One region of the Luteimonas sp. e5 genome, then DNA from elsewhere that is predicted to be linked to it. Evidence: predicted binding sites of a transcription regulator. Region 1 holds the regulator's gene; the other holds the start of a gene.

The links. Region 1 encodes HrcA, which represses chaperone genes, less so after heat shock. Its sites were predicted from a motif close to TTNGCACTCNNNNNNNNNGAGTGCNAA; they were not measured.
Region 2: groES (co-chaperone GroES) is a predicted target of HrcA. The motif match lies at 2,001-2,027, and genes of this name have one in related genera.

What each region holds. Positions count from the first base shown of each region.
Region 1 covers NZ_JBSTRX010000001.1:593,591-598,163, forward strand. The annotation lists gene recN (DNA repair protein RecN) at 1-1,378, opposite strand, end outside; gene hrcA (heat-inducible transcriptional repressor HrcA) at 1,455-2,492, shown strand; gene grpE (nucleotide exchange factor GrpE) at 2,564-3,061, shown strand; gene dnaK (molecular chaperone DnaK) at 3,164-4,573, shown strand, end outside.
Region 2 covers NZ_JBSTRX010000003.1:235,284-239,856, forward strand. The annotation lists gene groL (chaperonin GroEL) at 1-1,626, opposite strand, end outside; gene groES (co-chaperone GroES) at 1,666-1,953, opposite strand; gene recQ (DNA helicase RecQ) at 2,131-3,954, shown strand; gene cutA (divalent-cation tolerance protein CutA) at 3,983-4,312, shown strand; gene ACW11F_RS10200 (protein-disulfide reductase DsbD family protein) at 4,373-4,573, shown strand, end outside.

The DNA.
Region 1 (4,573 bases):
CGTCGAACACCATCGTCGGCACCGTGTCCACGCCCAGCGCGGCGACTTCGATCGCCAGCGAGATGCGCGAAAGCTCGCCGCCCGAGGCGACCTTGCGCAACGGGCGCGGCGGCTGCCCGGGGTTGGCGGCGATCAGGAATTCGGCGCGCTCGCTGCCCAGCGCGTTCGGCTCGGGATCGGGCAGGGGCTCGAGTTCGATGACGAATTCGGCTTCGCCCATGCCCAGCTCGCGTATCGAGGCCAGCGTGTCCGCCGCCAATGCCAGCGCCGCCTGCTGGCGTGCTTTGCGCAGCCGGGCGGCGGCCTTGTCCCAATCGGCGGCAAGCGTGGCGATCTCGCGATCGAGGCGCTCGATGCGGCCCTGCGCGTCGTCGAGCGTGGCCAGCTCCTCGCTGATGCGCTCGCGCACCGCCTCCAGTTCACCGATGCCGACCCGATGCTTGCGCGCCAGCGCATGCAGGCGTTGCAGGCGCTGGTCGAGCTCCTCGAAGCGGGCGGGGTCAAGGTCGAGTGCGTCGCCAAGGCGGCCCAGCGCGGCGACGCCCTCATCCAGCGCGATCGCGGCCGATTCCAGCATCTGTTCGATTTCAGCCAGACGCGGTTCGTGCGCGGACACTTCGGCCAGCGTCTCCCGCGCACGATGCAGCAGGCCGATGGCATTGGCTTCATCCGCTTCGTCGAGCAACGCCAGCGCCGCGCTGTTGGCCGCCGCCAGTTCCGCGCCATGCGCATGACGCCGATGGTCGGCGTCCAGCGCCTCCAGGCTGGCGGCATCGAGGGCCTCGGCCTGCAGTTCGTCCAGCGCGTGACGCAGGAATTCGAGGCGCTGCGCGGGATCGCCCTGCGCCGCGCACTCCTCGCGCTGCCGGCGCCGCTCGCGCCAGCGTGCGGCGAGGCCGGCGACTTCTTCCAGCAGTGCACCGTGGCCGCCATGGGCATCCACCAGTGCCAGCTGCGCGGGCCGCGTCAGCAGCGCCTGCTGCGCATGCTGGCCGTGGATTTCCACCAGCCGTGCACCCAGTTCGGCCAGTTGCGAGGCACTGGCGGCGCGGCCATTGATCCATGCCCGCGAACCACCGTCGGCGCGCAGCACGCGGCGCAGCCGGCATTCGCCGTCCTCGTCCATTTCCGCGTCGCGCAGCCAGGCGGTGGCGGTGGGCGCATCGCGCAAGTCGAATTCGGCCACCAGTTCGGCACGCTCGGCGCCGTGGCGCACCATGCCGGCATCGGCGCGCTGGCCGCAGAGGAAGCCCAGCGCATCGACCAGCAACGACTTGCCGGCCCCGGTTTCGCCGGAAATCACCGTCATGCCGGCGTCGAACTGCAGTTCCGCGGCGCGCACCACGGCGAAATCGGCGATTGTCAGGCGGGTCAGCATGGTGAGATTCTAAACAGCGTCCGTCGCAATCCCCGCGACGCTTGCACGCGACGGCGAATGGTCCCATATAGACGTCATGAACGAGAGTCTCGACCCGCGCGCCCGCCAGCTGCTGCGCACCCTGATTTCGCGCCACATCGCCGATGGCGCGCCGGTCGGTTCGCAGACCCTGGCCAAGCACGCCGGGCTGCAGGTCAGCCCGGCAACCATCCGCAACATCCTCGCCGATCTGGAAGAGCAGGGGCTGCTCGCCTCGCCGCATACGTCCGCCGGCCGCGTGCCGACCACCCGCGGCTATCGCGTGTTCGTCGACAGCCTGCTGCAATGCCATCCGCTGCAGGCGGCCGAGCTCGAGCGCCTGCGCAGCGAGCTGGCCGCGCCCGGCGACACCCGCCAGCTGCTCGGCAGCGCATCGCAGCTGCTCTCGGCGATGAGCCGTTTCGTCGGTGTGGTGGCCGCGCCACGCACCACCTCGCTTGCGTTCCGTTACATCGATTTCGTCACCCTCGACGAGCATCGCGTGCTGGCGATCCTGGTGCTGCATGACGGCAGCGTGCAGAACCGCGTGCTGGAGCTGGGCCAGGCCTATGCGCCGGCCACGCTGGAGGAGGTGGCCAACTACCTCAATGCGCATTTCGCCGGGCAGCCGCTGCAGCACATCCACCGGCAGCTGCTGGCCGAACTGAAATCCGCGCGCGACCGCATGCAGACGCTGTTGACACAGGCGGTGGCGCTGGCCGAACAGGCGCTGCTGGCGCCCGACGGCGAGGAGGAGGACTTGCTGCTGGCCGGACAGACCCGCCTGATGGGCGCGCAGGCGATCAGCGATGTCGACCGTCTGCGCGAGCTGTTCGAGGCGTTCGCCCGCAAGCGCGACATCCTGCAGCTGCTCGAACGCACCCTGCATGCACCCGGCGTGCGCATTTTCATCGGCGAGGAAACCGGGTTGGCGCCGCTGGAGCAGACCGCACTGGTCGCCGCGCCGTATGGCCGCGACGGCGAGGTGCTCGGCGTGCTCGGCGTGATCGGGCCGACGCGGATGGCCTACGAGCGGGTGATTCCGGTGGTGCAGGCCACCGCCGACGTGCTCGGCGAGGCGATCGGCGGGCGCTGAGCCGGGCATGCCTTGAAAGCGCAACCCGGCGACCTCACGTCCGGGTTGATCGCCCCTTCATGGACGTCCCGATGACCACCGAACCCGAATTCGACCCGCAGGCCGAAGCGCCACAGGATCCGCAGGCCGAGCAGATCGAGCTGCTCAAGGCCGAACTGGAACAGCTGCAGGCGCAATCGCTGCTTGATCGCGCGGATCTGGAGAACCGGCGCAAGCGCCTGGAGCGTGAAATCGAGCAGGCGCGGCGCTTCGCCAACGAACGCCTGCTCGCCGACATGATCCCGGTGTTCGACGCGCTCGAAGCCGGCCTTGCCAGTGCCGCCGCGGACGACCCGCTGCGCGCCGGCCTGGAACTGACCCTCAAGCAACTGCACGCGGTGACCGGCAAGCATGGCCTGGCCGAAATCGCGCCCGAGCCGGGTGCGGCGTTCGACCCGGAAAAGCACAACGCGGTCAGCCAGATGGCGGTCGAAGGCGTGCCTTCGGGCGCGGTCGCGCAGCTGTTCCAGAAGGGCTACGCGCTCAACGAGCGCCTGTTGCGCCCGGCGATGGTGATGGTCGCCCCCTGACCGCACCCGCGCAGTCCGGCGGCCCTTGAAACGTCGCCAGCAAACCCCAGATAGCACTCATCGCGGCAACGCCGCCACATTACCCAAAGAGGCAATCCACTCATGGCCAAGATCATCGGCATCGACCTCGGTACCACCAACTCCTGCGTCGCGGTGATGGACGGCGGCAAGGCCCGCGTCATCGAAAACGCCGAAGGCGACCGCACCACGCCTTCGGTCGTCGCCTGGACCCGCGACGGCGAGGTGCTGGTCGGCGCGCCGGCCAAGCGCCAGGCGGTGACCAATCCCAAGAACACCTTCTTCGCGGTCAAGCGCCTGATCGGGCGCAAGTTCACCGATGCGGAAGTGAAGAAGGACCTCGAACTGGTGCCCTACGCGATCATCGGCCATGACAATGGCGATGCCTGGGTGGAAACCAGCGAGGGGCGCAAGCTGGCGCCGCAGGAAGTCAGCGCCAAGGTGTTGGAGAAGATGAAGAAGACCGCCGAGGACTTCCTCGGCGAGAAGGTCACCGAGGCGGTGATCACCGTGCCGGCCTACTTCAACGATTCGCAGCGCCAGGCGACCAAGGACGCCGGCCGCATCGCCGGCCTCGACGTCAAGCGCATCATCAACGAGCCGACCGCGGCCGCGCTGGCCTATGGCCTGGACAAGGACGGCGGTGATCGCAAGATCGCGGTGTACGACCTCGGCGGCGGCACCTTCGACGTGTCGATCATCGAGATCGCCGACGTCGATGGCGAAAAGCAGTTCGAAGTGCTGGCCACCAACGGCGACACCTTCCTCGGTGGCGAGGACTTCGACAAGCGCGTGATCGACTATCTGGTCGACGAGTTCCAGAAGTCCGACGGCGTGGACCTGCGCAAGGATCCGCTGGCGCTGCAGCGGCTGAAGGATGCCGCCGAGCGCGCCAAGATCGAGCTGTCCAGCGCGCAGCAGACCGACGTCAACCTGCCGTACGTCACCGCCGATGCCAGCGGCCCCAAGCACCTCAACATCAAGCTGACCCGGGCCAAGCTCGAGGCGCTGGTGGATGACCTGGTGAAGAAGACCATCGAGCCGTGCAAGGTGGCGCTGAACGACGCCGGCCTCAAGGCCAGCGACATCGGCGAGATCATCCTGGTCGGTGGCCAGACGCGCATGCCGCGCGTGCAGCAGGCGGTGTCGGAGTTCTTCGGCAAGGAACCGCGCAAGGACGTCAACCCGGACGAAGCGGTCGCCATCGGCGCCGCGATCCAGGGCGGCGTGCTCGCCGGCGACGTCAAGGACGTGCTGCTGCTGGACGTGACCCCGCTCTCGCTCGGCATCGAAACCCTGGGCGGCGTGTTCACCAAGATCATCGAGAAGAACACCACCATCCCGACCAAGGCCTCGCAGACCTTCTCCACCGCCGACGACAACCAGAGCGCGGTCACCGTGCACGTGCTGCAGGGCGAGCGCGAGCAGGCGCAGTTCAACAAGTCGCTGGCGCGCTTCGACCTGACCGGGATCGAGCCCGCGCCGCGTGGCGTG
Region 2 (4,573 bases), on a different contig from region 1:
GCCCATGCCACCCATGCCACCGGCGCCCGGCATGGCCGGCTCATCCTTCTTCGGCAGTTCGGCCACCATGGCTTCGGTGGTGATCATCAGGCCGGCGATGGAGGCCGCGTTCTGCAGCGCGGTGCGGGTGACCTTGGTCGGGTCCAGGATGCCGGCTTCGACCATGTCCACGAACTCGCCATTGGCGGCGTTGTAGCCATAGTCGCCCTTGCCGTCCTTGACCTTGGCCACGATCACGCTCGGCTCTTCACCGGCGTTGGCGACGATCTCGCGCAGCGGGGCTTCCATCGCACGGCGGGCGATCTCGATGCCGTGGTTCTGGTCCTCGTTGCTGCCCTTGAGCTCGGCGATGGCGGCCAGCGCGCGGATCAGGGCGACACCGCCACCCGGGACGATGCCCTCTTCCACCGCGGCGCGGGTGGCGTGCAGGGCGTCTTCGACGCGGGCCTTCTTTTCCTTCATCTCGACTTCGGTCGCGGCACCGACCTTGATCACCGCCACGCCGCCGGCCAGCTTGGCCACGCGCTCCTGCAGCTTCTCGCGGTCGTAGTCGGAGGAGGTTTCCTCGATCTGCGCCTTGATCTGCTTGATGCGCGCTTCGATGTCCTCGGTGTTGCCGGCACCGTCGATGATGGTGGTGTTCTCCTTCGAGACCTGCACCTTCTTGGCGCGGCCGAGGTCATTGATGGTGGCCTTCTCCAGCGACAGGCCGACTTCCTCGGAGATCACGGTACCGCCGGTCAGGATCGCCATGTCTTCCAGCATCGCCTTGCGACGATCGCCGAAACCCGGGGCCTTGACCGCGCACACCTTGACGATGCCGCGGATGGTGTTGACCACCAGCGTCGCCAGGGCTTCGCCCTCGACTTCCTCGGCCACGATCAGCAGCGGCTTGCCGGCCTTGGCCACGCCCTCGAGCACCGGCAGCAGGTCGCGCACGTTGGAGATCTTCTTGTCGTGCAGCAGGATGAACGGATCATCCAGCTCGGCCGACATCGACTGCTGGTTGTTGACGAAGTACGGGCTCAGGTAGCCACGGTCGAACTGCATGCCTTCGACCACGTCCAGCTCGTTGTCCAGGCTGTTGCCTTCCTCGACCGTGATCACGCCTTCCTTGCCGACCTTCTGCATCGCGTCGGCGATGATGTTGCCGATCGACTCGTCGGAGTTGGCCGAGATGGTGCCGACCTGGGCGATGGCCTTGTCGTCGGCGGTGGGCTTGGACATCTTCTTCAGCTCGTCCACCGCGGCCTTCACCGCCGCGTCCATGCCGCGCTTGAGGTCCATCGGGTTCATGCCGGCGGCCACGCCCTTCATGCCCTCGCGGATCATCGCCTGCGCCAGCACGGTGGCGGTGGTGGTGCCGTCACCGGCGTTGTCGGAGGTCTTGGAAGCGACTTCCTTGACCATCTGCGCGCCCATGTTCTCGAACGCGTCGGCGAGTTCGATTTCCTTGGCCACGCTCACGCCGTCCTTGGTGATGGTCGGCGCGCCGAAGCTCTTGTGCAGCACGACGTTGCGGCCTTTCGGGCCGAGGGTGGCCTTGACGGCATTGGCGAGGGTGTTGACGCCGCGCACCATGCGCGAACGGGCGTCTTCGCCGAAACGGATATCTTTGGCAGCCATGTGTTCAGTCCTTCAAATGACGAAATTCGGGGGAGGAAATCAGGCGAGGACGGCGAGAATGTCGTCTTCGCGCACGATCTTGTATTCGACGCCGTCCTGCTTGTAGGCGCTGCCCGAATACTGGCCGTAGATCACCTTGTCGCCGACCTTGACGGTCATGGCACGGGTCTGGCCGTTGTCCAGCACCTTGCCGGTGCCCACGGCGACGACTTCGCCCTTGGTCGGCTTTTCCTTGGCGTTGTCCGGGATCACGATGCCACCGGCGGACATTTCCTCGGCTTCGATCGGCTTGACCACGATGCGGTCATGGAGCGGCTTGATGTTCATTCTCGAATCTCTCAAGTGATTGATTGGATTGGAAAAACCCGACCATTTTAGCAGTCTGCGCCTCGGAGTGCCAAGGCGCCGGACAGGCGCGATCCCGGCCGGGATGCCTTGGAGATGGGGCGGCCTTGGCGGCTTTCAAGGGCGGCAGCGGAAAACCGGCCCGCTATCCTGTGGCGGATGAGCGAGCACCCCGACTCCCCCGCCCTCGACCTGCTGCAGCGGGTGTTCGGCCATGCCGCGTTCCGTGGCCCGCAGGCCGAAATCGTCGAGCACGTCGCCGGCGGCGGCGATGCGCTGGTGCTGATGCCGACCGGTGGCGGCAAGTCGTTGTGTTACCAGATCCCGGCGCTGTTGCGCGAGGGCACGGCGATCGTGGTCTCGCCGCTGATCGCGCTGATGCAGGATCAGGTCGAGGCACTGAAGCAGGCCGGCGTGGCGGCCGCTTTCCTCAATTCCTCGCTCGATGCCGAGGCGGCACTGGAGGTGGAGCGCCAGCTTGTCGATGGCGCGCTCGACCTGCTCTACGTGGCACCGGAACGCTTGCTGACGCCACGTTTCCTGGCGCTGCTCGAGCGCAGCCGGATCGCCCTGTTCGCCATCGACGAGGCACATTGCGTGTCGCAATGGGGCCATGATTTCCGTCCCGAATACCGCCAGCTCACCGTGCTGCACGAGCGCTGGCCCGGGGTGCCACGCATCGCGCTGACCGCGACTGCGGATGCGCCCACGCGCGAGGAAATCGTCGAGCGCCTGCAGCTGGGCGATGCGAAGCGTTTCATCAGCAGCTTCGACCGGCCCAACATCCGCTACCACATGCAGCAGAAGGACAATGCGCGGCGGCAGCTGCTGGATTTCCTCGCCGGCCACCGCGGCGAGGCCGGCATCGTCTACGTGATGTCGCGGCGCAAGGTGGAGGACTACGCGCATTTCCTGTGCGACAACGGCATCCGCGCGCTGCCCTACCACGCCGGCATGGACAGCCACGACCGCGCCGCGCACCAGCGCCGCTTCCTGCGCGAGGACGGCATCGTGATGGTGGCGACGATCGCCTTCGGCATGGGCATCGACAAGCCGGACGTGCGCTTCGTCGCCCACCTCGACCTGCCCAAGTCGATCGAAGGCTACTACCAGGAGACCGGCCGCGCCGGGCGCGACGGCGAGCCGGCGGAGGCATGGATGTGCTGGGGCCTGGGCGATCTGGTGCTGCTGCGGCAGATGATCGAGCAGTCCGATTCCGAAGCGGCGCGCAAGCGGCTGGAGCATGCCAAGCTCGATGCTCTGCTCGGCCTGTGCGAAACCCTGCGCTGCCGGCGCCAGGTGCTGCTGGCGAACTTCGGCGAAACCCTGGCCGAGCCCTGCGGCAACTGCGACAACTGCCTGCAGCCGCCGCAGAGCTGGGATGCGAGCGTGGCCGCGCAGAAGGCATTGTCCTGCGTGTACCGCAGCGGCCAGCGCTTCGGCGCGGGGCACCTGATCGACATCCTGCGCGGCAGCGACAACGCGCGCATCCGTCAGCTCGGGCATGAGCGTCTGTCCACCTACGGCATCGGCGCCGATCTCGACATGCGCACCTGGCGCAGCGTGTTCCGCCAGCTGCTGGCCGGTGGCTGGCTGGCGGTCGATGCCGAGGGTCACGGTGCGCTGCGGCTGACCGCGAAGAGTGCGGAAATCCTCAAGCAGCGGCAGCCGTTGCATCTGCGCCGGGAGGTGGCGCGCACGCGCGTCGCCACCGGCCCGCGCCGGCCGGCGGAAAGCCTGGACGATCCCGCCGCGCAGGCACGTTTCGAGGCTTTGCGCGGGCTGCGCACGCGGCTGGCGCGCGAGCAGGGCGTGCCGCCTTACGTGATCTTCCATGACCGCACCCTGCGCGACATCGCCAGCCGTGCGCCCGGCTCGCTGCGGGAGCTGGGCGAGGTTGGGGGCATCGGCAGTCGCAAGCTGGAGCGCTATGGCGAAGCGGTGATGCAGGTGCTGGAGGGCGAGGCGACCGCACCCGCCTGAACGGCTTCTTTCGGCAACCCGGTACCCTATGCGCATGGACGACGTGCTGGTTTGCCTCAACACCTGCCCCGGACGCGACAGCGCCGAGCGCATCGCCGACGCGCTGGTCGAGGAGCGTCTCGCCGCCTGCGTCAACATCGTGCCCGGGCTGCGCTCCACGTATCGCTGGCAGGGCAGGATCGAGCGCGACGAGGAGTGCTTGCTGATCATCAAGACCCGCTCCGCGTGCCTTGCCGCGCTGCGCACGCGGCTGGTGGCGCTGCATCCGTATGAACTCCCCGAGCTGATCGCGGTCAAAGCCGCCGACGGCCTGCCCGCCTATCTCGACTGGGTGCGCAACGAAACCGGCGTTTCCTGACGCCATTCCCGATCCTTAGTTCCTTCCGGCCTGCTCCGGACTGCATCACGAACCTTGCTCATGCCTCTGCTGTCCCGCCTGCTGCTTTCCGCTTTCCTGCTGCTGACCACCCTGCCCGCCGCTGCGCGGCCGCAGGCGATGGATGCGGCCGACCTGCCGCCGGTGGATTCGGTGTTCCGGCTTTCCGCCAGCGCACCCGCGCGTGATCGCATCGAGGTGCGCTGGAAGATCGCCCCGGGCTACTACCTGTACCGGCACCGC